DNA from 3 places in the Streptomyces sp. NPDC057623 genome. Region 1 is predicted to be linked to each of the others. Evidence: riboswitches for the same ligand, from Rfam matches in the RefSeq annotation. Region 1 holds a riboswitch; each other region holds the start of a gene.

Region 1 (9,570 bases):
CGCGGGTAGGGCGCGAAGAAGCGGTAGTACTTCGACTCGTCCGACACCTGCTCGTAGAAGCTGACCAGGCGCTCGGCGTCATCAACGGTGATGGGGCGGATGCGCGCGGTGCCGCCGTCGCGCAGCACCACGTCGGCTTCCCAGTGGGCGGGGTACTCGTGCCGGTCCGAGGCGCTCTGCATGGGGCCCAGAGTACGGCTCGCGTACGACAACGGCGCGAGGCAGTCTGTGGAGGACGTATGACGGGTCGAGGCCGCGACCCGACGGTCACCTCAGGAGGGGACGTTTTGTCCCTCCCGGCATGCTTCACGGGTGTGGGAAACTGGTCTAGACAACCCTGAACACCGAAGGGCAGCATCACATGGCTGAGCGCCGCGTCAACGTCGGCTGGGCCGAGGGCCTCCACGCCCGCCCCGCTTCCATCTTCGTCCGGGCCGCCACGGCCGCAGGTATCCCGGTGACGATCGCCAAGGCCGACGGCAACCCCGTCAACGCGGCCTCCATGCTGGCCGTCCTGGGCCTGGGCGCCCAGGGTGGTGAGGAGATCGTGCTCGCCTCCGACGCCGAGGGCGCCGACGTCGCCCTCGACCGTCTGGCGAAGCTGGTCTCCGAGGGCCTCGAGGAGCTGCCCGAGACGGTCTGAATGACCTGAGCGGCACTCCGTAGCAAGTGGTGAAGCCGCGTCCGCCTTTTCGGCGGGCGCGGCTTCGCTGTTTTCGGGCAGGCGGCCACCGGAATTACCGGTCCACCTGAAAAAGGGCAGCGGAAATTATCCGCCACCGAATATCCCCTCTTTGTATACGGCGCCCGTGTTAATGTCGCAGGCTCGGCATGTTTACGGGATGTTGCGAATTCCTCACACGGTCGGCGCGATCGCCGCCGGTGCCGAACCGCAGCCGGTGCGCGGAGAGCGCGCGCTCGGCGTGCAGTGCCGTGACCGCCCGGGCGCGCTCACCGTCGCCGCGCGCCACCGCGTCCACGATCGCGCCGTGCTCGGTCCAGGACTCCGCGGGGTTGGCCGGCGCCTCCACGGCGTACATCCAGGCGATCTTGTGACGCAGCTGGGTCAGCGTCGAGGCCAGCGCGGGGCTGCCGGAGGCCTGGGCCAGCGTCTCGTGGAACCAGCTGCCCAGCGAGCGCAGATCCTCGCTGTTTCCCCTCCTGGCCCGCTCCTGGCCCAGCCTGACCAGGCCGCGCAGGACTTTCAGATGGGCCTCGGTGCGCCGCTGGGCGGCCCGGGCGGCACCGAGCGGCTCCAGGAGCGTGCGCATCTCCAGCAGGTCGGCGGCCTCCTGCTCGGTCGGTTCGGCGACGCACGCGCCCGCGTGCCGCCGGGTCACCACGAAGCCCTCCGCCTCCAGGGTGCGCAGGGCCTCCCGGACGGGGACGCGGGAGACGCCGTAGCGCCGCGCGAGGAGTTCCTCGGTGAGCCGGCCGCCGCGCTCGTAGACGCCGGCGACGATGTCGTCCCGGATCGCGGTGCATACCGAGTGCGCCGGAATACGCATGACCGACCTCCGCCTTAATCCCCGTGAAACGTCGACGAATGACGTGTTCCCGGTGACTCTATTGCAACCGGACGGAATTTCCGACGGCGGGCCGGAATCCATGGATATTTTTTGGACAGTCGATCGTCCCGGAAACGCCGAAAGCCCCGGCACGGGAGCCGGGGCTTCGGGGAAGCAGTGCCTCGGGGAGGCGGACCGCTGAGAGGCGGGGCCTCGGGGAGACGCGGTGGGGACGTCAGACGTTCACGCCGTGCGAGCGCAGGTAGGCGACGGGGTCGATGTCGGAGCCGTACTCGGCCGTCGTGCGGGCCTCGAAGTGCAGGTGCGGTCCGGTGACGTTGCCGGTGGCGCCGGACAGGCCGATCTGCTGGCCGGGGGTGACGGTCTGGCCCACCGAGACGCCGATGGACGACAGGTGGCCGTACTGGGTGTACGTGCCGTCGTTCATCCTGATCACGATGTTGTTGCCGTACGACCCGCCCCAGCCGGCCTCCACGACGGTGCCGGAGCCGACCGCGTGGACGGAGGTGCCGCTGGCGGCGTGGAAGTCGACGCCGGTGTGGCTGCCGGAGGACCAGACGGCCCCGCCGGACTTGTAGCCGGTGGAGACGTACGAACCTGAGATCGGGGCGACGTAGGACAGCAGGCGCTTGCGCTCGGCCTCGCGGGCGGCGCGCTCCTTGGCCTCGCGCTCCTGCTTGGCCTTCTCGGCGGCCTGCTTGCGGGCGGCCTCCTCGGCGGCCTGCTTCCTGGCCGCGGCCTCCTGGGCGGCCTGCTTCTGGGCGGCGGCCTGGGCGTCGATCTGCTCGGCGAGCGTGTCGTCGACGGTGATGACGGGTATGAGACCGGTCTGCTCGACGGCGGGTTCGGCGGCGAGAGCCGGGGCGGCCAGGGTGCCTATGACGCCGGTGGCGGTGAGAGCGGCGACGCCCGCCGCGCGGGCGGTGGTGCGCTCGAACCGGCCGGGACGACGATGCTTCCCGGAGGCGCGGTTCTTCCCGGTGGCGCAGGTGAACGCCATGTAGTGGCTGGTCCTTTCCTTCCTTCTCGCCTACCGGGTTAGCTGACGGGTTCGGAGCAGGAAGGTCTCCTACGGACCCCCTCGCGGCTGCGCGGGCGTCCGATTCACCCCAGGGACTACGGGCGGGTCCCCGGCTCCCCTGGCTCGCGCCGTACGGGGACTCGGCGATGGCTGTCCGGTGCCGCGGGCGCGGCGCACTGCCTGACGGACAGCCCGGAAGACGCTAAGCGGCACCACTTTCAATCCCCAAACGGATCGCGGATTTTGTAGCGCATCCCACAGGCCAGACAGGCAACCTTTCCCTCAATTCGGGCATAAAGGGGCCCTGGTGACTTCGAAGTCACCAGGGCCCCTCACGCACGCGTGCCGTCGCCCGGCGCGGTGTCGTCCTCTACTCGGTCCTCTGCTCGGTCCTGTGCCCGGCCCTCTACTCGGCTGCCACGACGGTGACTTCGCCGATGCCGAGGGCCTCGACGGGCTCCCGGATCGCGGCCGCGTCGCCGACGAGGATCGTCACCAGGCGGTCCACCGGGAAGGCGCTCACGGCCGCCGCGGTGGCCTCGACGGTGCCGGTCGCGGCGAGCTGCTGGTACAGCTTCGCCTGGTAGTCGTCGGGCAGGTGCTGCTCGACCTGGTCGGCCAGCGTGTTCGCCACGGAGGCGGCGGTCTCGTACTTCAGCGGGGCCACCCCGACGAGGTTCTGCACGGCGAAGTCCCGCTCGGCGTCGGTGAGCCCTTCACCGGCGACCCCGCGCAGGACCTTCCAGAGGTCGTCCAGCGCCGGACCGGTGTTCGGGGTGTCGACGGAGCCGCTGATGGCGAGCATCGCCGCGCCCGTGCCGTCCGGAGCGGAGCGCATGACCTGCCCGAACGCGCGCACACCGTAGGTGTAGCCCTTCTCCTCGCGCAGGACCTTGTCCAGGCGGGAGGTGAGGGTGCCGCCGAGGCAGTAGGTGCCGAGCACCTGCGCGGGCCACACGCGGTCGTGCCGGTCGGGGCCGATACGGCCGATCAGCAGCTGCGTCTGCACGGCGCCGGGGCGGTCCACGATGACGACGCGGCCGGTGTCGTCCGCGGTCACCGGCGGGACCGGGCGGGGCTGGGCCGGGGAGCCGGTCCAGGCGCCCAGGGTGTCGCCGAGCAGGGCGTCGAGGTCGACGCCGGTGAGGTCGCCGACGACCACGACGGTGGAGGTGACGGGGCGCACGTGCCGCTCGTAGAAGGCGCGTACGCCCGCCGAGTCGATGCCCGTGACCGTGTCCTCGGTGCCCTGACGCGGGCGCGACATGCGCGAGGTCGCCGGGAACAGCTCCTTGGAGAGCTCCTTGGCGGCGCGGCGCGAGGGGTTGGCCAGCTCGTGCGGGATCTCGTCGAGCCGGTTGCGCACCAGGCGCTCGACCTCGGCGTCCTCGAACGCGGGCGCCCTGAGGGCGTCGGCGAGCAGCCCCAGCGCCTTCGGCAGACGGGAGACGGGCACCTCGAGGCTGACGCGGATGCCGGGGTGGTCGGCGTACGCGTCGAGCGTGGCGCCGCAACGCTCCAACTCGGCCGCGAACTCCTCGGCGGTGTGCTTGTCGGTGCCCTCGGAGAGGGCGCGCGCCATGATCGTGGCGATGCCGTCCAAGCCCTTCGGCTCGGCGTCCAGGGGCGTGTCCAGGAGCACCTCGACGGCGATGACCTGCTGGCCGGGGCGGTGGCAGCGCAGGACCGTCAGGCCGTTGTCCAGCTTGCCGCGCTCGGGCGCAGGGAACGCCCAGGGCCGGGCCTCGCCGGCCTGTGGCTGCGGGTGGAACTCCATGCTGGCGAGCTCGGTCACTGCGCCGACTCCTCGTTCTCGTCGGTGGCGGGGGCTTGGGCGTCCTCGGCCTCGTCGGCGACCGGCTCGTACACGAGCACCGCGCGGTTGTCGGGACGCAGGCGGGCCTTGGCGACCTCCTGGACCTCCTCGGCGGTGACGGCGAGGACGCGCTGCACGGCGGTGAAGGCGAGCTGCGGGTCGCCGAACAGGACGGCGTACCGGCACAGTTCGTCGGCGCGGCCAGCGACGGTGCCGAGCCGGTCCAGCCACTCGCGCTCCAGCTGGGCCTGCGCGCGCTCCATCTCCTCGGCGGTCGGGCCGTCCGCCGCGAAGCGGGCGAGCTCCTCGTCGACGGCCGCCTCGATGACGGGGACCTCGACATCGCCGGAGGTCTTCACGTCCAGCCAGCCCAGGGAGGGCGCCCCGGCCAGGCGCAGCAGGCCGAACCCGGCCGCCACGGCCGTACGGTCGCGCCGCACGAGCCGGTTGTAGAGACGGGAGGACTCACCGCCGCCGAGGACGGTCAGCGCCAGGTCGGCCGCGTCGCACTCGCGTGTGCCGTCCATCGGGAGCCGGTAGGCCGCCATCATCGCGCGCGCGGGAACGTTCTCCTCGACGACCTCGCGCAGCTGCTCGCCGATGGTTTCGGGCAGTGCGCCGTCGCGCGGCTCGGGCTTGCCGTCGTGAGCCTGGATGGAACCGAAGTACTTCTCGACCCAGGCGAGGGTCTGCTCCGGGTCGATGTCGCCGACGATGGACAGGACGGCGTTGTTGGGCGCGTAGTAGGTGCGGAAGAACGCGCGGGCGTCCTCCAGGCTGGCCGCGTCCAGGTCGGCCATCGAGCCGATCGGCGTGTGGTGGTAGGGGTGTCCGTCGGGGTACGACAGGGCGGTCAGCTTCTCGAACGCCGTGCCGTAGGGGACGTTGTCGTAGCGCTGGCGGCGCTCGTTCTTGACGACGTCGCGCTGGTTCTCCAGGCCCTCCTCGTCGAGCGCCACCAGGAGGCTGCCCATACGGTCGGCCTCCAGCCACAGCGCGAGCTCCAGCTGGTGGGCGGGCATGGTCTCGAAGTAGTTGGTGCGCTCGAAGCTGGTGGTGCCGTTCGGCGAGCCGCCCGCGCCCTGGACGAGCTCGAAGTGGCCCGTGCCCTTCACGCTGCTCGATCCCTGGAACATCAGGTGCTCGAAGAGGTGGGCGAGTCCGGTACGGCCCTTGACCTCGTGACGGGAGCCGACGTCGTACCAGAGGCAGACCGCGGCGACCGGTGTGAGGTGATCCTCGGAGAGCACCACGCGCAGGCCGTTGGCCAGGCGGTGCTCCGTCGCGGTGAGGCCGCCGGATTGTGCCTCCGGTGTGGCCGTGTGACCCATGGGCTAGGTGTCCTTCCGGTCGCGTGCGCTGCGTTTGCCGAGCAGTTCGGCTCAAGCTCCTGCCACTGTATGCAGCGTCCGAAGGGTCGGCGAAGTTCCCGGTCAGAACGCCGTGCCCGGACAAAGGTGATCACGGGCCGCGGGCGCCGCGGGGAACGGCGCTCGGGCCCGGCTCGCCGTCCCGTCCCGCGACCCCGTCGAGCGGGGCCGGCCGCGCAAGCTCCGGCCACGCACGCGGCGCCGGCACGGGCCCGTCCTCCCCACGACCTGGGACTGTGCCCGGCGGTCACTCCGCCGAGTGAACGGTCTCGCGGCGCACACTTGCCTTCGGTCCCGCCGGCCGCAAGCGTGGTCCGGGTCAGGACGGTTCGCGCCGCGTCCGCCCCCTGTGTCGCGGGGAGGGCCGGGCGTCGGCGACACTTCTCCGACGCCGGGCCGGAGCCCAACATCGGGTCCTGGTCGGTGGTTGTCAGTGCCGCGGTCCACAATGGTCCGCGTCAGATACCGCAAACGCTCGAGCGACCAGAACCAGAGGAGCCGGCAGCGATGGCCCGCCGCAGCACGAAGAACCCGCCGCCCGACGACTCGTACGAGGAGAAGATCCTCGACATCGACGTCGTCGACGAGATGCAGGGCTCCTTCCTCGAGTACGCGTACTCGGTCATCTACTCCCGGGCCCTGCCGGACGCCCGCGACGGCCTCAAGCCGGTGCACCGCCGCATCGTCTACCAGATGAACGAGATGGGTCTGCGCCCCGACCGCGGCTATGTGAAGTGCGCCCGCGTCGTCGGCGAGGTCATGGGTAAGTTGCACCCGCACGGCGACGCGTCGATCTACGACGCCCTGGTGCGCATGGCCCAGCCCTTCTCGATGCGCGTCCCCCTGGTCGACGGACACGGCAACTTCGGCTCGCTGGGCAACGACGACCCGCCGGCCGCCATGCGGTACACCGAGTGCCGGCAGGCCCAGGCGACGAGCCTGATGACCGAGTCGATCGACGAGGACACGGTCGACTTCACGCCCAACTACGACGGCCAGGAGCGGGAGCCGGTGGCCCTGCCCGCCGCCTTCCCGAACCTCCTCGTCAACGGCGCCTCCGGCATCGCCGTCGGCATGGCGACCAACATGCCGCCGCACAACCTCTCCGAGGTCATCGCGGCCGCCCGCCACCTGATCCGTTACCCGAACGCGGATCTGGACGCCCTGATGAAGTACGTCCCGGGCCCGGACCTGCCCACCGGCGGCCGGATCGTCGGCCTCTCCGGCATCCGGGACGCGTACGAGACGGGCCGCGGCACCTTCAAGATCCGCGCGACCGTGTCCGTGGAGACGGTGACCGCCCGCCGCAAGGGCATCGTCATCACCGAACTGCCCTTCACGGTCGGCCCGGAAAAGGTGATCGCCAAGATCAAGGACCTGGTCGGTTCGAAGAAGCTCCAGGGCATCGCCGACGTCAAGGACCTCACCGACCGCGAGCACGGCCTGCGTCTGGTCATCGAGATCAAGAACGGCTTCGTGCCGGAGGCCGTCCTGGAGCAGCTGTACAAGCTGACGCCGATGGAGGAGTCCTTCGGTATCAACAACGTCGCGCTGGTCGACGGCCAGCCCCTCACCCTGGGCCTCAAGGAGCTCCTGGAGGTCTACCTCGACCACCGCTTCGAGGTCGTCAGGCGTCGCAGCGAGTTCCGCCGCACAAAGCGCCGCGACCGGCTGCACCTGGTCGAGGGCCTGCTCACGGCGCTGGTGGACATCGACGAGGTCATCCGTCTGATCCGGTCCAGCGAGAACTCCGCGCAGGCGAAGGAGCGCCTGATGGAGCGCTTCTCGCTGAGCGAGATCCAGACCCAGTACATCCTCGACACGCCGCTGCGCCGGCTCACCAAGTTCGACCGCATCGAGCTGGAGGCGGAGAAGGACCGGCTGGGCGAGGAGATCGCCGAGCTGACCCGGATCCTGGACTCGGACGCGGAGCTGCGCAAGCTGGTCTCCGCCGAACTCTCCTCGGTCGCCAAGAAGTTCGGCACCGAGCGCCGTACGGTCCTGCTGGAGTCGGCGGGTGCGCCGGTCGCCACCGTGTCGCTCCAGGTGGCGGACGACCCGTGCCGGGTCCTGCTGTCCTCGACGGGTCTGCTGGCCCGTACGGCGAACGGCGACCCCTTCGCTGAGGACGGCGAGGCGAGGCGCTCCAAGCACGACGTGATCGTCTCTGCCGTGCCGGCCACGGCTCGCGGTGAGGTGGGCGCGGTGACGTCCACGGGCCGTCTGCTGCGGATCAACGTCGTCGATCTGCCGCAGCTGCCGGAAACGGCGTCGAGACCGAACCTCTCGGGTGGCGCGCCGCTGGCGGAGTTCCTCTCCCTGGACGGCGACGAGACCCTGATCTGCCTGATCACGCTCGACGAGTCGTCCCCGGGCCTGGCGATCGGCACGGAACAGGGTGTCGTCAAGCGTGTGGTGCCCGACTACCCGTCCAACAAGGACGAGTTGGAGGTCATCACCCTGCGGGAGGGTGACCGGATCGCCGGCGCGGTCGAGCTGCGCACCGGTGAGGAGGACCTGGTCTTCATCACGGACGACGCGCAGCTGCTGCGCTACCAGGCCTCGCAGGTCCGCCCGCAGGGCCGCGCCGCCGGCGGCATGGCGGGCATCAAGCTCACAGAAGGCGCGAAGGTGATCTCCTTCACGGCGGTGGACCCGGCGGTCGACGCGGTGGTGTTCACGGTCGCCGGCTCGCGGGGCACGCTGGACGACTCGGTCCAGACAACGGCCAAGATGACCCCGTTCGACCAGTACCCCCGCAAGGGCCGTGCCACCGGTGGTGTGCGTTGCCAGCGGTTCCTGAAGGGCGAGGACTGTCTGTCCGTGGCCTGGGCGGGCGCCGTCCCGGCACGGGCCGCGCAGAAGAACGGCACTCCGGCCGAGCTCCCGGACATCGACCCGCGCCGCGACGGCTCGGGCGTGTCCCTGCCGAAGACGGTGTCGGTGGTGGCCGGTCCGGTCTAGACCTCCTGGGAGGCGGGGGCTCCGTCCTCCGCCTCCGGTACGTATCGCAGAACGCCCCACATGCCGTGCTCGTCGGCGTGTGGGGCGTCGCTCTCGCAGGCCTCCAGCTCCTTGCCGAGGGCAAAGGCGTCGATGCCGGAGCCGATGAGGACCAGCTGGGTGAGGCGCGCGTCGGCGGCCTTCCACCGCTCCGGGTAGAAGCGGAGGAAGCGCCCGACGGCGTGGACGGCGTATCGGTTGACGGTGTCGTGCGGGCCGAAGTCGACGTACCCCTTGATCCGGTACAGCCCCTCCGGCCTGCTGTCCAGGAATCCCATCAGCCGGCGTGGGTCAAGGGGAACTTCGGCGACGAAGGACACGCTGTCGTAGGCGGTGTGCAGGTGACCGTGGTGGGCACGGTCCGTGTCGTGGCCGCTGCCGGTGGCGGCGTCCGTGTGCTCGTGCAGGTCGTCGAAGGACAGCTGCCCGATGCGCTCCTGGCTGGGGCGGCAGTCGAAGAGGAACTCGGGGTCGATACGGCCGTAGGTGGCGGGAACGACGGCGGCGCTGTCGGTGAGCTGGCGGACCAGTTCGAGCACGCGCTCACCGTCCGCCGTCCGGTCGAGCTTGTTGACCACGACGAGGTCGGCGAGGGCGAGATGCCGGTCGATCTCGGGGTGCTTCGCGCGTGTGTCGTCGAACTCGGCGGCGTCGACCACCTCGACCAGCCCGCCGTACACGATGCCGGGATGGTCACTGGCGAGCACCATGCGCACGAGTTCCTGGGGCTCGGCGAGCCCGCTGGCCTCGATGACGATCACGTCGATGCCGGTGGCGGGCCGGGCGAGCCGTTCCAGGTAGAGGTCCAGCTCACTGGCGTCGACCGCGCAG
Region 2 (9,570 bases), on a different contig from region 1:
TACATTACGTCATGTACGTCCTGTACATTTTTTACAGGCACTCCGCCAAGGGAGCGTGAGCCATGACCCGACCGACCGCCCGCCATGTGCTGCCCGAGTTCACCGAGCGCACGAGCAGCGGCACCAGGACGCAGGACCCGTACTCGAAACTGCTCGAGGAGCGGATCGTCTTTCTCGGCACACAGATCGACGACATCTCGGCGAACGACGTGATGGCCCAGTTCATGTACCTGGAGCACAAGGACCCCGACCGGGACATCTCGCTGTACATCAACTCGCCGGGCGGCTCGTTCAGCGCCATGTCGGCGATCTACGACACCATGCGGTACGTCACCTGCGACGTGGAGACGATCTGCCTGGGCCAGGCCGGCGCGTCCGGCGCGGTGCTGCTGGCCGCGGGCACTGCGGGCAAGCGATTCGCCCTGCCGGGGGCCCGGGTGGTGATCCGTCAGCCGGGGCTGCCCGAGCCGGTCCAGGGCCAGGCGAGCGATCTGGCCATCCAGGCCGACGAACTGACGCGCGTTCGGGTCCGCCTGGAGGAGATGCTCGCCCTGCACACCGGGCGCAGCCGCGAACAGGTGAGCGAGGACATCGAGCGGGACAAGATCCTGAGCGCTCAGGAGGCGCTGGAGTACGGACTGGTGGACGCGATCATCCCCAGTCGCAGGGCCACCGCCGCGCCGCCCACCGGGCGGTGACCGGCCCGTGCTGCCACCCGAGCTGCCGCCCCTGCCCGCACTGACCCGCGCGGAGGGCGAGTTGATCGACCGTTACCTCGATGCCGTCGACCTGCTCGGCCGGATCAACCCGGGTCGGCACGGCGACACCTACAGCGGACTGCGCGCCGCCCAGGCGCTGGTCGGCAAGGCGGCCGAGCTCCGGGACGCGCTGGCGCTGATGCACCAGCGGGGCGAGACCGAGCTGCACGCTCCCACGCTGGCGCGTGCGCTGCGCGTGCTGGACGGAGAACGCCGCACGGCTCGCGTCACGGTGCCGCCGCGCTCCGACAGTTGACGACCCGTACAGACCGGTTCCGGACGTCCCGACCCACTGTCGAGGCGTCCGGAACGCAGCTGAAACGGACCAAACGACGTACCGCCTTTCGGCGTAGCCGCCTGTCCTTTTGAGCGCCCGTCAAGGTTGCGCAACGGGTGTGACCCCAAGGCGGAATCAAGCGTTCCGCCCCAGGTCCGGGGCTCCTCGGGCACCTGGACGCCCACTCGAACAAAGGGGTGTCCACCCGAACGGGTGAGTGGTGAGTAACACCACAAATCCCCGGTTCCGTTGGGATTTTCGTTCATCCGTGCGTCAAGATCCCTGACTGACGACAAGCCCCCGCCACAGCGGCGGGGCGGTCCGGGCGGACGCCGAGTCCTGCCGCCGCCCGGATGACCGGTCGACAGGAGTGGATCGGCAGGAGTGGAGGACCCGAGCAAGACGGGTCGCCGGAGCGGACGTTCGTTCGATCCGAGCCGCCCTTGGGGTGAAGCCGTGGCAACGCGGCCGGGCAACTTCGCCAGCCCGAATCCGACAGGTCATCCTTCACAGGCGGCTGACGAAGGGTTGCGCATGACTGCGCTCAATCGTGTCCCGTCGCTCATGGCCCGGGCCGGTACGGCCTCGGCTCTCACCATCGCCGCAGTGGGCGGCTCGATCGTGGCGCCCGGCTTCGCCTCCGAGGCGGAGGCCGCCACGCCGGCGACGAAGGCACTCCAGGTCGCGGCCTCCAAGAAGGGGTCCCCGTACAGGTGGGGCGCCACAGGCCCGAACCGGTTCGACTGCTCCGGGCTCACGCTGTACTCGTTCAAGAAAGCGGGCAAGAAGCTGCCCCGTACGGCGGCCCAGCAGTACAACAAGACCCGCCACATCTCCGCCACGAACCGCAAGGCCGGAGACCTGGTGTTCTTCCACTCGGGGTCGAACGTCTACCACGTCGGCATCTACGCCGGGAAGGGAAGGATCTGGCACTCCCCGAAGAGCGGGGACGTCGTGAGGCTCCAGAAGATCTGGACCAGGAGCGTCTGGTACGGCCGGGTCAAGTGACCTTCCCGGGGGCGGGGGGGGCGACCTGACACGCCGTCACCGCCCCCGGGCCCTTCAGAGGGTCTGTAGCGGCCCGGCGAGGAGTGCCGCGCCGAAGACCGTCAGCGCGGCGCCGGTGACCGTCGTGACCGCCCGGGCGGCACGCGGGCGGCGCAGCCACCTGCCGAGCCGGTCCACCAGCAGGGCGACCGCCTGGAACCACACCAGCGCGATCGCGAGCACGATCAGGGCGAGCAGCAGCGTCCGGGGCAGCGCCGGAGCGCCCGCCGGCACGAACTGGGGCAGCACGCTGAGGAAGGTGAGGGACGCCTTCGGGTTGAGGGCGTTGGTCACGAAGCCCTGCCGCAACGGCCGTGTGGCGGAGTCCTCGCGCTCGTGCACGACTTCGGCGCGCCGCTGCCGCAGCGTCTGGACGCCCAGGTACAGCACATAGCCGCCGCCTACCACTTGAAGCGCGCGGAACAGCGCCGGTACGGCGGTCAGCACCGCGGCGACCCCCACCACCGCCAGCGTCACATGCACCAGCAGCCCGGCCCCGATCCCGAGCGCGCAGACGATGCCGGCCCGGCGGGAGACGAGAGCGTTGCGTACGACGACGGTGAAGTCGGCCCCGGGCATGGCGACCAGGCCGGCGGAGACCCCGGTGAAGGCGATGAGCTGAGCGTCCATGCCTGCCAGCCTGCCGCGCGGAAGCCTTCAGCAGGTATTTCGAATAGTCTGGGTGTTCCTTAAGCAATGCTTTAGGCAGGGCCGTCAGACAGGCTGAGAGGCCCCGCGCTCGAAGGGACCCGCCATGTACGACCCGACCCGCCTCGCCGCCCTGGTGGCGGTCGCCGAGGCGGGTTCGATCACCCGGGCCGCCGAGCGGCTCGGCTACACCACGCCCGCGCTCTCCCAGCAACTGGCCAAGCTGGAGCGCGAGACGGGCACCGCCCTGCTGGTACGGCACCATCGCGGGGCCCGGCTGACGGGTGCGGGCGAGCTGCTGGTGACCAGGGCCCGGCGGGTGCTCGACGAGCTGGAGCGGGCGCGGCACGAACTGGCCCGGCTGACCGGGCTGACGGGCGGCACGCTCCGGCTCGGCACCTTCCAGACCGCCGGCATCCATCTGCTGCCGCCGGCTCTCAGCGCCTTCCGCCGGGCGCATCCGGACGTGGAGCTGACGGTCGCCGACTACGAACCCTCCGCCGGCGTCGCCGCCGTGGCGGCCGGGGAGATCGACCTGGCGCTGACCCACGCCTATGAGCCGGGCGCCCCGACCCCGCTCGTCTCCTCCGTCCTCGTCGAGCCGATCCTCGTCGAGGAACTGGTCCTGGTGTCCGCTCCGGGCCACGCCCTCACCAGCGGACCGGCGCGGCTGCCGCTGACCGAGCTCGCCGGGCAGCCGCTGATCAGCATGGCGCCGGACGCGCCGGCCCGGCGGGGTGTGGAGGCGGTGCTGGCCCGGGCCGGGGCCCTGCCCTCGGTGCTGGTGCCGACGCCGGGGTATCTCCTGGTGTGCGCGCTGGCCAGTGCGGGGCTCGGGGTGGCGGTCGTACCGGAGATGGTCGCGCGTACGTCGGTCACCCCGGTCGGGGTGCGCGCGCTGGAGGGCGGAGAGCTGCGCCGGACGATCTCGGTCGCCCATCGCGGTGACGAGAGGGCTCCCGCCGCGGACGCCTTCCGGGCCCTGCTGCGGGGCACGTTCGGCCGGTCCGGACAGCAGGGGTGAGGGGTCAGGAGTCCTGGGGTCCCGCCGCCGGGACGGGTGCCGCGGGCACCGTCCAGGGCAGTTCGATGGAGATGGTCTTGCCGCCCTCGCGGGTCGGTCGCACTCTCAGCTTGCCGCCGCACTCCGCGGTCAGCCAGCGGATGATGACCATGCCGCGGCCGTTGTCCTGCTGGACGGCGGCCGGCAGCCGCTTGGGGAAGCGGGGGTGGCTGTCGGTGACGCCGATGCGCAGGTGTTCGTCACGGTCGAGGACGAGGTCCACCGTGAAGGTGGGTGACTGCCCGAGGGTGTGCTGTACGGCGTTGGTGGTGAGCTCGGAGACGATCAGACGGATGGTGTCGGCCACCTCCGTGTCCGGTGGCAGTCCCCACTCGGCGAGAGTGGTGACCACGTAGGACCGGGCCGCGGAGACCGAGGCGGGATCGCTCGGCAGAGTGACGGATGCTTCCAGATGATCTGCCATGGCGACGTCGTCCCTTTCCCAACGGGACCGGAGTCCGACACGGAGCGGAGGGTTCGAGTACGGTCCCGGACTGGTGCTTCGTCGCCAGACTGCCATTACCAGGGCCGTCAGGGTGCCGATCCCCCAAGATATGCATATATCTGTCGCTCGAAGCGGTGAACTCTGCGACGGCAGACCGTATTTGGGCGGCTCGGTTGGAGTAAGGAGTTGCCCATGCAGCACGGTCCCGCGGTGCGCCGCAGAAAACTGGGCGCGGAACTGCGTGCGTTGCGCACCGGCGCGGGGCTCACCAGTGGTGAGGCGGCCCGGCTGGTGGGCTGGCACCAGTCCAAGGTGAGCCGGATCGAGACCGGCTCCAGCGGCGTGAAACCGGCCGATGTGCGGTTACTGCTCGACGCGTACGGCGTACAGGACGCCCGGCTACGGGAGTTGCTGCTGGTGCTGGCGGGGTCCGACGAGGGTGCCGGGCGGCATCACTGGTGGCACGCGTACCGCGGAGTGCTGCCGCCGACGTACCGCGACTTCATCAGTCTGGAGTCCCAGGCGAGCGCGATGCGCACCTTGGAGACCTCCGTGGTGCCCGGGTTGTTGCAGACGCCCGAGTACGCGCGGGCGGTGACCCGGGCCGCGGTGGGCGGACTCGCCGACGAGGCCGCCGACGCCGACGAACGGCTGGAGGCGCTGGTCGCGGTCCGTCTGGCCAGGCAGGACGTGCTGCACGCCGATCAGCCGCTGGTGCTGAGCGCGGTGCTCGACGAGGCGGTGCTGCGCCGGGAGATCGGCGGGCCCGAGGTGATGGCGCGGCAGTTGGGGCGGCTGATGGAGGCGGCACGGCTGCCCCAAGTCCGGCTCCAGGTGCTGCCGTTCGCGGCCGGTGAGCATGTCGGCATCACCGGGCCTTTCGTTATCTTCTCATTTTCGCGCACTTCTGATCTGGATGTGGTTGTTCTCGACCACTTGACGAGTAGCCTCTACCTCGAACGGGAAGAAGACCTCCAGGCCTACACGGAGGCCTTCAACGCCCTTCGGATCCACGCCCTTTCGCCCGAGGAATCGCTGGATTACATCGCCGCGCTTGCCGGCGGTGCGTAAGGAGGCACCATGACCGCAATGCCTCGGAACATCACGTCGAGTACCGATCTGCCCGGTGCGCGATGGCTGCGCAGCAGCTACAGCACCGGAGCGAACAACTGTGTGGAGACGGCGCGGCCGCACTCCGGTCCCTGGACCGGGCTGCTGGCCGTGCGCGACTCCAAGGACCCGGCCGGACCCGCGCTGCTCTTCTCCCCCGAGAGCTGGACGGGCTTCACGACCGCGTTCCAGTCCTGACCGCTCCGATCAGCTCTGACCGCTTTAGATCGGTTCCAGTCCCATCAAGTTCCACTCTGATCAGTTCCGTCTGACGCGACGGCAGGGCCGTGTCACGCCGACTCATGGTCGTGTCTCGCCGATCACCCGTACAGCGCGTTCGATCTGCCCCTCGGAGAGGTCCGCGCGGGCGGTCAGCCTCAGCCGTGAGATGCCGTCGGGGACGGAGGGAGGACGGAAGCAGCCCACGGCGAGGCCCGCCGCACGGCAGTCGGCCGCCCAGAGCACGGCCTGCTCCGGGGACGGCGCGCGCACGGAGACGACCGCGGCGTCCGGACGTACCGCTTCCAGGCCCGCGGCCGTCAGGCGGGTGTGCAGTTCGCTCGCCACCGTGCGCGCCCGCGCCGCGCGCTCCGGCTCGCGGCGCAGCAACCTCAGTGCCGCCAGGGCAGCGCCCGCCGCAGCGGGGGCGAGGCCCGTGTCGAAGATGAACGTCCGGGCCGCGTTGACCAGGTGGTCGATCACCCGGGCGGGGCCGAGGACGGCGCCGCCCTGGCTGCCGAACGACTTGGACAGCGTGACCGTCACGACGACGTCGTCGGCGCCGGCGAGTCCCGCCGCGTGCGGGGCGCCGCGGCCGCCGTCGCCCAGCACTCCGAGCCCGTGGGCGTCGTCGACGACCAGCCCGGCGCCGTGTTCCCGGCACGCCTCGGCGAACCGGGCCAGCGGGGCGGCGTCGCCGTCGACCGAGAAGACGGTGTCGCAGACGACGACGGCAGGACCGTCGTGCGTCTGGAGCGCCTTGCGCACCGCGTCCGGGTCGGAGTGCGCGACGACCTGGGTGCCGCCCCGGGCCAGCCGGCAGCCGTCGATCAGGGAGGCGTGGTTGCCCGCGTCCGAGACGATCAGCGAGCCGTGCGGAGCCAGCGCGGTGACCGCGGCGAGGTTGGCCGCGTAGCCGGACGAGAAGACCAGGGCCGCCTCGAAGCCGCAGAAGTCGGCCAGCTCGCGCTCCAGCTCGGTGTGCAGCTCCGTGGTGCCCGTGACGAGCCGGGAACCGGTCGCACCGCCACCCCACGTGCGCGCCGCCCGCGCCGCGCCCTCCGTCACCTCGGGGTGGCGGGCCAGACCCAGGTAGTCGTTGCTCGCGAGGTCGAGGAGCGGCGACTCGGCGGGGCGCGGGCGCAGGGTCCGTACCAGCCCGGCGCGGCGGCGCGTCTCCGCCTGCTCGTCGATCCAGCCGAACGCCATGACTCCTCCGGGCTTTTGTAGGCAGTGCACAGACACTAGTCGCACGACCGACGGCGCACGGTGTGGCAATACCCACACATCGAAGTGACAGGGTTGTCCGAAGTCTCCTTGGCTCGGAGCCCCTCCGTACGTCAGGATCAGCTCCCATGGACCTGCTGAACACGCTGGTGGACAAGGGGCTTCGGCGCGAGCTGCCGACCCGCGAGGAAGCCTTGGCCGTCCTCGCCACTTCCGACGACGACCTGCTCGATGTGGTGACCGCGGCCGGCAAGGTGCGCCGGCACTGGTTCGGCCGACGGGTGAAACTCAACTATCTCGTCAACCTCAAGTCCGGGCTGTGCCCCGAGGACTGCTCCTACTGCTCCCAGCGCCTCGGCTCCACCACCGGCATCCTGAAATACACCTGGCTCAAGCCCGACGAGGCCTCCCAGGCCGCGGCCGCCGGTTTGGCGGGAGGCGCCAAGCGGGTCTGTCTGGTGGCGTCCGGGCGCGGCCCGACCGACCGTGACGTGGACCGGGTCGCGGGCACCATCAAGGCGATCAAGGACCAGAACGAGGGCGTCGAGGTGTGCGCCTGTCTCGGACTGTTGTCCGACGGCCAGGCGGAGCGGCTGCGCGAGGCGGGTGCGGACGCCTACAACCACAACCTCAACACCTCCGAGTCGACGTACGGCGAGATCACGACGACGCACACCTACGCCGACCGCGTCGACACCGTGAACAAGGCGCACGCGGCCGGCCTGTCCGCCTGCTCCGGCCTGATCGCGGGCATGGGCGAGAGTGACGAGGACCTGGTCGACGTCGTCTACTCGCTGCGCGAGCTGGACCCGGACTCGGTGCCGGTCAACTTCCTGATCCCGGTCGAGGGCACCCCGCTGGCCAAGGAGTGGAACCTCACCCCGCAGCGCTGTCTGCGGATCCTGGCGATGGTGCGCTTCGTCTGCCCCGACGTCGAGGTGCGCATCGCGGGCGGCCGCGAGGTGCACCTGCGCACCATGCAGCCCCTCGCCCTGCACCTCGCCAACTCGATCTTCCTCGGCGACTACCTGACCACCGAGGGCCAGGCCGGCAAGGCCGACCTGGAGATGATCGCGGACGCCGGGTTCGAGGTGGAGGGCGCCGACCAGGTGACACTGCCGGAGCACCGGGCGGACGTGGCCGCCGCCGGGGGCGGGTGCGGGTCGCACGAGAGCGCGGGCTGCGGATCCGACGAGGGTGCCGGGTGCGGTGGGCACGACAGCGCCGGGTGCGGTGCGCACGCGGGGGGCGGTGTGTGCGGTACGGCCGCCGCCGCGCCGGCCGTCACCGAGCCGCGCACCGACCTGGTCGCCGTCCGCCGCAGGGGTGCCGGAACGGACCTCGCGCCCAATGCCTGAGGCGCGCACGGTGCCCGACCTGACCGTGCCCGAGCTGCTGGAACTCGACCGGCGGCACGTCTGGCATCCGTACGGTCCCATGCCCGGCCGTGCCGAACCGCTCGTCGTCGCGTCGGCGAGCGGGGTGCGGCTGACCCTGGCGGACGGCTCGGGCGAACTGGTCGACGGCATGTCGTCCTGGTGGTCGGCGATCCACGGCTACAACCACCCGGTGCTCAACGAGGCCGCGCGCGAGCAGCTCTCGCGCATGAGCCATGTGATGTTCGGCGGGCTCACGCACGAGCCCGCCGTGCGCCTGGCGAAGCTCCTTGTCGACATGTCGCCAGACGGTCTGGAGCATGTCTTCCTCGCGGACTCCGGGTCGGTGTCGGTCGAGGTCGCGGTCAAGATGTGCCTGCAGTACTGGCGTTCGCTGGGCCGCCCCGGCAAGCAGCGGCTGCTGACCTGGCGCGGCGGCTACCACGGCGACACCTGGCAGCCGATGTCGGTGTGCGACCCCGAGGGCGGGATGCACGAGCTGTGGACCGGGGTGCTCCAGCGCCAGGTGTTCGCGGACCCGCCACCCGTGGAGTACGAGGAGTCCTACGCCGACCATCTGCGGTCGCTGATCGAGCGGCACGCGGACGAGCTGGCGGCGGTGATCGTCGAGCCGGTCGTGCAGGGCGCGGGCGGGATGCGGTTCCACTCCCCCGCGTATCTGCGGGTGCTGCGGGAGGCGTGCGACGCGCACGACGTGCTGCTGGTGTTCGACGAGATCGCGACCGGGTTCGGGCGCACGGGCGCGCTGTTCGCGGCCGACCACGCGGCGGTGACGCCGGATGTCATGTGCGTGGGAAAGGCGCTGACCGGCGGTTATCTGACGATGGCCGCCACCTTGTGCACCTCGCGCGTGGCCGACGGGATCTCGCGCGGCGAGGTTCCGGTGCTGGCTCACGGCCCGACCTTCATGGGCAATCCGCTGGCGGCCGCGGTGGCCTGCGCCTCGATCGAGCTGCTGCTCGGCCAGGACTGGGGGGCCGAGGTCAAGCGGATCGAGGCGGGCCTGCGGGACGGGCTGGCCCCGGCGGCGGACCTTCCCGGCGTACGGGACGTACGGGTCCTCGGTGCCATCGGGGTCGTCCAGCTGGACCACGAGGTGGACATGCGGGCCGCGACCGTCGCCGCCGTACGTGAGGGCGTGTGGCTGCGGCCGTTCCGCGACCTCGTCTACACGATGCCGCCGTACGTCACGGGTGACGCGGACGTGGCACGGATCGCCCGCGCGGTGTGCGCGGCCGCACGGGAGGGCTGACATGCCGGTACTGGTGATCACGGGCACGGGCACGGAGGTCGGCAAGACGGTCACGACGGCCGCGGTCGCTGCGGCCGCGCTGACCGCGGGCCGGTCGGTGGCGGTGTTGAAGGCCGCGCAGACGGGC
Region 3 (9,570 bases), on a different contig from region 1:
ATGCCGACGTAGGCCAGCCGCCGCTCCTCCTCCAGCTCCTTGGCCTGGCCGAGGGCGCGCATGTGCGGGAAGACGCCGTCCTCCATGCCGGTGAGGAAGACGACCGGGAACTCCAGGCCCTTGGCGGTGTGCAGGGTCATCAGGGTGATGACACCGGAGCCGTCCTCGTCCTCGTCGGGGATCTGGTCGGAGTCGGCGACGAGCGCGACCCGCTCCAGGAACGCCGCGAGCCCGCCGGAGGACTCACCCTCACCCGACTCCTGCTCGAACTCCAGGGCAACGGCCGCGAGTTCCTGAAGGTTCTCGATACGGGTCTCGTCCTGAGGGTCCGTGGAAGCCTGCAACTCGGCGAGGTAGCCGGTCCGTTCCAGCACGGCCTCCAGGATGGTGGCCGGCCCCGCCCCGGACTCGACGACCGTACGGAGCTCCTCCATCAGCGTGTTGAACCGCTTGACGGCGTTGGTCGACCGCGCGGCCATGCCGTACGCCTCGTCCACCCGGCGCAGGGCCTGCGGAAAACTGATCTTCTCCCTCTGCGAAAGGGCGTCGATCATCGCCTCGGCGCGGTCACCGATGCCCCGCTTGGGCACGTTCAGGATCCGTCGCAGCGGCACGGAGTCCTCGGGATTGGCCAGCACCCGCAGGTAGGCCAGCACATCCCGGACCTCCTTGCGCTCGTAGAACCGAACCCCGCCGACGACCTTGTAGGGCAGGCCGACCCGGATGAAGACCTCTTCGAAGACACGGGACTGGGCGTTCGTCCGGTAGAAGACGGCGACGTCGCCGGCCTTCGCGTCCCCCGCGTCCGTCAGTCGGTCTATCTCGTCGGAGACGAACTGCGCCTCGTCGTGCTCGGTGTCCGCGACATACCCGGTGATGCGCGCGCCCGCGCCCGCGTTGGTCCACAGGTTCTTGGGGCGGCGGGACTCGTTGCGCTCGATGACGGCGTTGGCGGCGGTCAGGATCGTCTGCGTGGAGCGGTAGTTCTGCTCCAGCAGGATCGTCGTCGCGTCCGGGTAGTCCTCCTCGAACTGGAGGATGTTGCGGATGGTGGCGCCCCGGAAGGCGTAGATCGACTGGTCGGCGTCACCCACCACACACAGCTCGGCGGGCGGGAGGTCGTACTCGCCGGGCGGCACGTCGACGGGGTGCTCGCCGGTCCCGACGAGCTCGCGCACCAGCGCGTACTGGGCGTGGTTGGTGTCCTGGTACTCGTCCACCAGCACATGCCGAAAGCGTCGGCGGTAGTGCTCGGCGACGTCCGGGAAGGCACGCAGCAGGTTGACCGTCGTCATGATCAGGTCGTCGAAGTCGAGGGCGTTGGCTTCCCGCAGCCGCGACTGGTACAGGGCGTAGGCCTGAGCGAGGGTCTTCTCGAACCCGTCCGTCGCCTGGGCGGCGAAGTCCTCCTCGTCGATCAGCTCGTTCTTCAGATTGCTGATCTTGGCGCTGAAGGACTTGGGCGGAAACCGCTTGGGATCGAGATCCAGATCACGGCACACCAGCGCCATCAGCCGCTTGCTGTCGGCGGCGTCGTAGATCGAGAACGACGAGGTGAACCCGAGCTTCTTGCTCTCCCTGCGCAGGATGCGCACGCAGGAGCTGTGGAAGGTCATCACCCACATCGCGTTCGCACGCGGGCCTACGAGCTGCTCGACGCGCTCCTTCATCTCGCCCGCGGCCTTGTTGGTGAAGGTGATCGCGAGGATCTGCCCCGGATGCACGTTCCGCTCGGCCAGCAGGTGGGCGATGCGATGGGTGAGCACACGCGTCTTGCCGGACCCGGCGCCGGCCACGATGAGCAGCGGGCTGCCGGAGTGGACGACGGCCGCACGCTGGTTCTCGTTCAGCCCCTCCAGCAGCGCCGCCGCGTCGAGGGCCGGGCGCGGGGCGCCGTCGCGGTAGTAGGCGTCCCGGTCCGGAGGCACGTCGAACTTCCCGCCGAACAGATCGTCCGGAACCGACTCCGGAGCATGATCGTCCTCGGGCGGTGGCGGATGCTCCTCGTGGGCCCGTGGGGCCTGGAGGTCCGCCAGGAAGCTGTCGTCAAAGAGGCTGCTCATCGCTCTCCGAGTCTAGGGCGCCCCACTGACAGCCCGCGGCCGCCCCGAGAACATCGCCCGTTTCAGCCCCCGACGATCTACCGGACCCGCCCATGCCGCCACCCCCTCACCCTCCACAACCAGGCCATAACACTCCGCAGCCACCTCGACAAAACAGCCGATAACCACCAGCCGCACCCAAACCGACCGCCACGCGCAACGCACTACCCCAAGGTCACGAAAATGTATCGGGCATATCGAACATCAACCTTCACAGGGGCCTCACGAGTTGGCTACGGTGCCGGACAGGCCGTACGACCCCCTCCGGCGAACGTCGCCGGGCCGCACGGCCTCCGCCGAGTCCGGCACGCCCACGGCGCCCGGAGCCGGGGACCCACCGAACTTGGGGTGAATCGGCCGGACTTCCCACCCGGGCCGTAGGGCAACCCTTCCGAACCACCCGCCCGAACCCGACAGCTAACTCGGTAGGCGGAGCATGGAAGGAGTCGCCTCCCTTGGCGTCGCACCGCAAGTCGCGTCCCGCTGGTACGCGTGTAGCAGGCATACGGACCCCCGCCCTCGCCACGGCGGCCCTCACCTCCGTCGCCCTGCTGTCCCAGACGGCCAACGCGAGCCCGTCGACAGACGACAAGCCCAGCCTCGAAGAGGTCGAGAAGAAGGTCGACGACCTCTACCGCCAGGCGGAGTCGGCGACCGAGAAGTACAACGCGGCCAAGGAGAAGACCGCGAAGCAGCGCAAGCGCGTCGACACCCTGCTCGACGACGTGGCCCAGCGCACCCAGACGCTCAACGACGCGCGCGAGGAACTCGGCCGTTCCGCCGCCGCGCAGTACCGCACCGGAGCGGCCGCCCCCGACACGGCGACCTTCCTTCTCGCGGACACCCCGCAGGACTACTTCGACCAGTCCCAGCTGATGGACCGCATGACGGGCCGCCAGGAAGAAGCGGTCGCCGACTACTTCACACAGCAGTCCGCGACGATGAAGAAGCGCGAGGAGGCCACCCGGAGCCTCGAAACGCTCACCGAGTCGCAGAACGACCTGCGAACCGCGAAGACCACCGTCCAGACGAAGCTCGCCGACGCCCGCGAACTTCTCTCGAAGCTGACGGCGGAGGAGAAGGCACGCCTCGCCGCGATCGAGAAGCGCAAGCAGGAAGAGGCCGCCCGCAAGGCGGCGGAACTGGCCAAGCAGCAGGCGGAGGCGGAGCGCCAGCGCCAAGAGGCGGCACAGCAGCAGGAGAGCAACGAGCCCCCCACCGACTCGTCCTCCTCCGACTCGTCCTCCTCCGACTCATCCTCCTCGGACTCGTCCTCCTCCGACTCCTCGTACGCCACCAAGGCCGAGAAGGCCCTGGCCTTCGCCCGCTCCCAGATCGGCAAGCCGTACGTCTGGGGCGCCACCGGCCCCGACTCCTACGACTGCTCCGGCCTCACCCAGGCCGCCTGGAAGGCCGCGGGCGTCGACATCCCCCGCGTCACCTACGACCAGGTCAACGCCGGCACCACGGTCTCCCTCGCCAGCGCCCAGCCCGGCGACCTGGTCTTCTTCTACGACGACATCACCCACGTGGGCATCTACATCGGAAACGGCATGATGATCCACGCCCCGAAGCCCGGCGCGTACGTCCGTGAGGAGTCGATCTACTACGACGGTGAGTCGTCGATCCACAGCGTCGTACGCCCCGCCTGACACCCGGCTGACGCCCACGCGCGCGTAGCGCTTGCGCGTGGGCTGTGGAGGGGCGAGGCCGCCCCGGGCAGAGGTACCCGCCCGACCGCCGGAGGCACGCGGCACCGGCGCGCCCCGCCCCCAACCCCCACCCCGCTCCCTAGCATCAACCCATGCCCGCCACCACCACCCCCGGCTCCCCCTTCCGTACCTGGTGGTCGCGACGTCCCCCGACAGCCGGCGCCGCCGTCATGGCGACCGGCATCCTCTCGGTGGGCCTGCACCAGACGGGCTACGAAACCCTGTCCCGGATCGCGCTCGCCCTCGCCTGCGCATCCTGGCTCGCCCTGGCCTGCGACTTCACCGCGCGGCTCCTGTGGGACCGGGCCAGGTGGGTGAAGGAGGCAGCCACCCCGGCCGCCCTGACCGCCATCGCCGCGACCACCGTCCTCGGCACCCGCTTCACGGCCCTCGGCTGGGAGACCCTCGCCAAGGCCCTCCTGGCCTTGGCGGCCCTGCTCTGGCCCGGCCTTCTCATCGCCGTCGTACGCCACTGGCACCCCCGCATGCCCGGCGCGGTGTTCCTGGGCTGCGTGGCCACCGAGGGCCTCGCCGTCCTCGGCGCCACGCTCGCCGCGACCGAGGAATCGGCATGGCTGGCCCACGCGGCACTCGTGCTGTTCTGGCTCGGCCTCGTGCTCTACGTCATCGCCCTGACCCGCTTCGACCCGCGGCAGGTGGTCCACGGCGCCGGCGACCACTGGGTGGCGGGTGGCGCTCTCGCCATCTCCGCGCTCGCCGGCTCGAAGCTCATCGCCGCCGACAGTCCCCGCCTGTACCTCTGGAACGACGACGACGACACCGGCGCCCTGCGCACGGTGACCGTCGCCCTGCTGGTCCTCGACCTGGCCTGGTACGCCGCCCTGCTCATCGCCGAGATCGCCCGGCCCCGGCCCCGCTACGACGTACGCCGCTGGGCAACCGTGTTCCCGATGGGAATGACGGCGGCTGCGGCACTCTCCATCGCCGACGCCGTGGACGTCTCCTGGCTCGAAGCCCCCGGCGAGGTCCTGCTGTGGGTCGCGGTGGCGGCCTGGCTGGCGGTCACCGCGGGCGCGGTGTGGGCCTACACGCACCCCGGCCACAAAACCGCGGCCGAGCCGGGAACCTCCCCCGGCACGGACGTCAGGTCCACAACACAGCGATGAAGACGTTCGCCACGGTCAGCAGACCCACCACCCCGAACAGACGCTTGTCCACCGTCTCGTCGTCCCGCTTCACGTACACGAGCCCCAGGATCACGACCAGCAGCGCCAGCTTCACGCCGATCTTGATGTTGTCGACGGGATGGTCGTCCGCCTGATTGAGGCCCACGAGGATCACCCCGGTGACCAGCATGGTCAGGGCGCCGTGCAGCATCGCGGGGACGAACCGGGCGGTGCCCCGGCCCATGACCTTCATCTGGGTGAGGAAACCGCCGAGCAGCGCGGCGATACCGATGATGTGCAGGCCGACGAAGAGATGGATGAGTACGTCCATGGGGCCGGAGCCTAATCAGCCCCGGGCACCCGCCCACCACCGCCCCGCCTCAATCCCCCTCAACCGCGCCCTCAACCGCGCGCCCTCGCCCCCGCCCGGGTCCTGCATATATGCGCCGTAGCACCCGGCCGCCCCCACGCACCCCCCGTTCCGCCACATCGGTCAGCACACAGCGTGAACAAGACGCGGCCTTTCCGGGATCACGCTCACTTACGGTCATCCCGCGGTCTGCTCCCGGCACTTCCGCACAACGCGTTACCGCACCGACACAGTGAGGTTTAGCGTCCTCCACCAGGTGACCGGCTCCCCACCGCCGCCCGGGCCAGGGGCGGCAGTCGGACACCACCGCCGAGAAAAGTCCGGCGGCGGCCCGCTCCCCCTGTGCAGGCCGCCGCCGGACGCGTAACCCGCCCCCGGGCGGTCGTACGTCGCACCCCCAGGCGCTCGTACGCCCGCCGCTCCCCCGGGGCGGTCCGTTCCTCCGGGGACGGTCGTACGGGCCACCGCCTCGGCGGACGTACGGGAGACGAGGCGGTCGTACGAAAGGACGTGCAGTCCACGTGGCAGCGCACCGAAAGCCCCGTCAGCGCTCGGCCGGCGGCAACACGGCCCGCACGGCATGGACGATCGCCCTGGCGGGCGCGGCGACGGCGACGGGTCTCGACGGGACCGGACACGCCGAGCCGCAGCTGACACCGGAGCAGGTCAAGGTGAAGGTGGACAAGCTGTACCAGGAGGCGGAGGTCGCGACCGAGAAGTACAACGGCGCCAAGGAGCAGGCGGACGAGGCCGGGCAGCGGGTCAGGAAACTGCAGGACGAGGCCGCCCGCAGGACGGAGAGGCTCAATTCGGCGCGGGAGACGCTCGGTTCGATGGCCGCGGCGCAGTACCGGGACGGCGGCCTCGACCCGGCCCTCCGGCTCGCGCTCTCGGCCGACCCCGACCGCTACCTCGACGGAGCGGAGTTCGCCGAACGCACCGGCAACCGCCAGGCGGCGTCCGTCGCGAGCGTCCGCAGGCAACTGCGCGAGATCGAGCAGTTGCGGGGGGCGGCGCACATCGAACTGACGTCACTGAAGTCCCGCCAGTCGGAACTGCGACAGCACAGCAAGACGATCACCGGCAAGCTGGACACCGCCCGCAGCCTGCTCGCCCGGCTGACCGCCGAGGAGCGCACCCGGCTCCAGGCGAACGGCACGGACCGCGCCGCCCGCTCCTCGGCAGACACCCGCGACGCCCTGGCAGCTCCCGGCTCGGCCACGGCCCAGGCGCCCAACGCCCGTGCCGCGGCCGCGATTTCGTACGCCTACTCCAAGCTGGGCAGCCCCTACGTCTGGGGCGCGACCGGCCCGGACGCCTTCGACTGCTCCGGCCTCACCCAGGCCGCCTACCGCTCGGCCGGACTGTCCCTCCCCCGCACGACCTACGCCCAGATCGACACCGGCCGCCGCGTCTCCCGCTCCGAACTGCTCCCGGGCGACCTGGTGTTCTTCTACTCCGGCATCAGCCACGTGGGCCTCTACATCGGCAACGGCCAGATGATCCACGCCCCGAACCCCTCGGCCCCGGTACGCGTGGCCCCGCTCGACGAGATGCCGTTCGCGGGGGCCACGCGCGTGGGGTGACCGGGCCGGTGCCCCCGCGCACCGGGGCGCGGTCTCACACCAGACGCCGCGCCGTCGCCCACCGCGTCAGCTCATGCCGGTTGGACAGCTGGAGCTTCCTCAGCACCGCCGAGACATGGGACTCGACCGTCTTGACGGAGATGAACAGCTGCTTGGCGATCTCCTTGTACGCGTACCCCCGGGCGATCAGCCGCAGCACCTCCCGCTCGCGCTGGGTCAGCCGGTCGAGGTCCTCGTCGACCGGCGGCGCGTCCGTCGACGCGAAGGCGTCCAGCACGAACCCGGCGAGACGCGGCGAGAACACCGCATCGCCCTCCTGGACGCGGAAGACCGAGTCGACCAGGTCGGTGCCCGTGATGGTCTTGGTGACGTACCCCCTGGCACCTCCCCGGATCACCCCGATGACATCCTCGGCCGCGTCCGAGACGGACAGGGCGAGGAAGCGGACGGGCTGCTCGGCGTCCGCCATCAACGGGGCGCAGCGACGCAGGACTTCCACCCCGCCGCCACCCGGGAGGTGCACGTCGAGAAGCACGACCTCGGGCCGTGTGGCGGTGATGACCGTGACCGCCTGGTCGACGTCGTCGGCCTCCCCGACGACCTCGACGCCGGTCTCCTCGGTCCGGCCGATCTCGGCCTGGACTCCCGTACGGAACATGCGGTGGTCGTCGACGAGGACCACGCGCACGTGCCGCTCGACCGCGCTCCCGCCGGTCGACTCCACAGGCTCGTTCGCCTCGGTCGGGTCACTCATGACGTCTTCTCCGCCCTCTCCATCTCCAGCTCGACCTCCGTACCTCCGCCGGGTACCGCCCGGAGGCGGGCCGTACCGCCGTTGCGCTCCATACGGCCGATGATCGATTCTCTGACGCCCATGCGGTCGGCGGGTATCGAGTCGAGGTCGAAGCCCGGACCTCGGTCCCGGACGGACACGAAGACGGTCTTTCCCTCCACCTCGGCGTAGACCTGCACGGCGCCGCCCTCGCCACCGTACTTCGCGGCGTTCACCATTGCCTCGCGCGCGGCCTGCATCTGCGCACCGATTCTCTCGTCGAGCGGGCAGTCGCCGACGACCACGACCTCTATCGGGACGCCGTGCTTGTCCTCGATCTCGGCGGCGTTGCGCCGGACCGCGTCGGCGAGGTGGGTGGGTTCGTCGGCCTCGTCCTTGCCGGTGCCCTCGGGTTTGTAGAGCCAGGTGCGCAGGTCGCGCTCTTGTGCCCGGGCCAAGCGGCGGACCTCGTTCGCGTTCTCCGCGTTGCGCTGGATCAGGGTCAGGGTGTGCAGCACCGAGTCGTGGACGTGCGCCGCGACCTCGGCGCGCTCCTGGGCGCGGATGCGCATCAGCCGTTCCTCGGAGAGGTCCTGGGTCATCCGGACCAGATAGGGGCCCGCGAGGAGCGTTATGCCGACGAGGACCGCCAGGGCCGCCTGGAGGACGGAGCCGAGGTGGGCGGCGGAGCCCTGAAGGACGAAGATGCCGGAGACGCCGGCGGTGACCAGGACGACGCCGCCCGCGGCACGCAGCAGGGTGAGCGTGCGCCGTCGCCGACCGACCTCCATCCAGCGGGCCCGCCGCGAGTTGTCCGCCTGACGCCAGACCAGGGCGACGCCCGCACCGACGAGCACCGTGGGCAGGAGGTAGGCCTTGGCGCCGCTGCCCAGGTCGACGCTGCCGACGAACACCATCGCCACCACGACCATGAGGAGCAGCGCGACGATCTGCCCCTTGTCCGGCTTGCGGGCGACGAGTCTGCGGCGGCCGTCGGCCGCGGTCTCGGTGGTGAAGGGGGACGGCCGCTGCGCGTCGACACCGCCGACGCCGAGCGGCACGAAGAACCAGAACGCGGCATACAGCAGCGCACCGAGGCCGTCCGCCATGAACAGGCCGACGAAGACCAGTCGCACCCAGATGACGGGCAGGCCGAGATGCCCGGCGAGCCCCCGCGCCACGCCCCCGAGCCAGCGTCCGTCGCTGCTGCGGTAGAGCTTGCGCGGCGGCCGCGGTTCGACGAGTGGCGCTGCTGCGGCTTCCGGCATGCCATCGATGTTCACACGGTCGGAGCACCGGAGCATCAGGGTCGACCCCCGATACTCCCCTGATCTTCGAGGACCGCCGCGTCGAACACCTCCCCAGACCTCCCTCAGGGGCCGATATCAGGGTCCGACCAGGGTCATTCCGACTCCCGCAAGGCCGACCCGCCCGTCACCATGGACACATGACAGATCACCAGCACGCCGCGGACTCCGTGCCCGGGCCGGACGCCGTGCCCACCGCGGGCACCGCGTCCGGCCCGGCACCCGCGAGCGCCGCGGGTGAGGAAGCGGGCGTGGCAGCCGGCCCTCTCGCCCCGCCGCACAGGTTCCGGCGCGACCGGCGGCACAAGATGCTGGCCGGCGTGTGCGCCGGTCTCGGGCGGCAGTGCGACATGGACCCGGTGATCTTCCGGATCACCCTCGCCGTGCTCTCCGCGACCGGCGGCATCGGCCTCCTCTTCTACGGCTTCGCCTGGCTCTTCGTCCCGTACGACGACGAGGACGAGAACGAGGTGCGCAAGCTGCTGACCGGCCGCGTCGACGGCCAGGCCCTGACTGGCGTGCTGTTCGCGCTGGTCGGCTGCGGTGTGTTCCTGACGCTGCTGAAGAACGGCGGCGTGCTGACCTTCGCCGTCG

The links. A riboswitch is a leader RNA that binds a small molecule or an ion and turns the genes downstream of it on or off. The one in region 1 is predicted to bind cyclic di-AMP.
Region 2: it holds a riboswitch for cyclic di-AMP, as region 1 does, so the genes downstream of both, ACFU95_RS10460 (C40 family peptidase) here and ACFU95_RS48920 (M23 family metallopeptidase) in region 1, are expected to answer to the same signal.
Region 3: it holds a riboswitch for cyclic di-AMP, as region 1 does, so the genes downstream of both, ACFU95_RS00770 (NlpC/P60 family protein) here and ACFU95_RS48920 (M23 family metallopeptidase) in region 1, are expected to answer to the same signal.

Annotation. Positions count from the first base shown of each region.
Region 1 is NZ_JBHVGZ010000120.1:6,568-16,137, reverse strand. It holds partial or broken gene ACFU95_RS48935 (GNAT family N-acetyltransferase) at 1-182, opposite strand, end outside; gene ACFU95_RS48930 (HPr family phosphocarrier protein) at 362-643, shown strand; gene ACFU95_RS48925 (GntR family transcriptional regulator) at 813-1,508, opposite strand; gene ACFU95_RS48920 (M23 family metallopeptidase) at 1,744-2,529, opposite strand; cyclic di-AMP (ydaO/yuaA leader) riboswitch at 2,543-2,706, opposite strand; gene ACFU95_RS48915 (M16 family metallopeptidase) at 2,957-4,345, opposite strand; gene ACFU95_RS48910 (M16 family metallopeptidase) at 4,342-5,697, opposite strand; gene ACFU95_RS48905 (DNA topoisomerase (ATP-hydrolyzing) subunit A) at 6,244-8,700, shown strand; gene ACFU95_RS48900 (CobW family GTP-binding protein) at 8,697-9,570, opposite strand, start outside.
Region 2 is NZ_JBHVGZ010000007.1:135,222-144,791, forward strand. It holds gene ACFU95_RS10450 (ATP-dependent Clp protease proteolytic subunit) at 63-698, shown strand; gene ACFU95_RS10455 (hypothetical protein) at 706-1,014, shown strand; cyclic di-AMP (ydaO/yuaA leader) riboswitch at 1,356-1,566, shown strand; gene ACFU95_RS10460 (C40 family peptidase) at 1,570-2,043, shown strand; gene ACFU95_RS10465 (LysE family translocator) at 2,098-2,712, opposite strand; gene ACFU95_RS10470 (LysR family transcriptional regulator) at 2,837-3,754, shown strand; gene ACFU95_RS10475 (ATP-binding protein) at 3,759-4,217, opposite strand; gene ACFU95_RS10480 (helix-turn-helix domain-containing protein) at 4,431-5,309, shown strand; gene ACFU95_RS10485 (DUF397 domain-containing protein) at 5,319-5,546, shown strand; gene ACFU95_RS10490 (8-amino-7-oxononanoate synthase) at 5,649-6,776, opposite strand; gene bioB (biotin synthase BioB) at 6,923-8,152, shown strand; gene ACFU95_RS10500 (adenosylmethionine--8-amino-7-oxononanoate transaminase) at 8,145-9,443, shown strand; gene bioD (dethiobiotin synthase) at 9,445-9,570, shown strand, end outside.
Region 3 is NZ_JBHVGZ010000001.1:163,870-173,439, forward strand. It holds gene pcrA (DNA helicase PcrA) at 1-2,063, opposite strand, end outside; cyclic di-AMP (ydaO/yuaA leader) riboswitch at 2,387-2,549, shown strand; gene ACFU95_RS00770 (NlpC/P60 family protein) at 2,558-3,754, shown strand; gene ACFU95_RS00775 (tellurite resistance/C4-dicarboxylate transporter family protein) at 3,907-4,941, shown strand; gene ACFU95_RS00780 (hypothetical protein) at 4,919-5,272, opposite strand; gene ACFU95_RS00785 (NlpC/P60 family protein) at 5,833-6,897, shown strand; gene ACFU95_RS00790 (LuxR C-terminal-related transcriptional regulator) at 6,932-7,651, opposite strand; gene ACFU95_RS00795 (PspC domain-containing protein) at 7,648-8,937, opposite strand; gene ACFU95_RS00800 (PspC domain-containing protein) at 9,117-9,570, shown strand, end outside.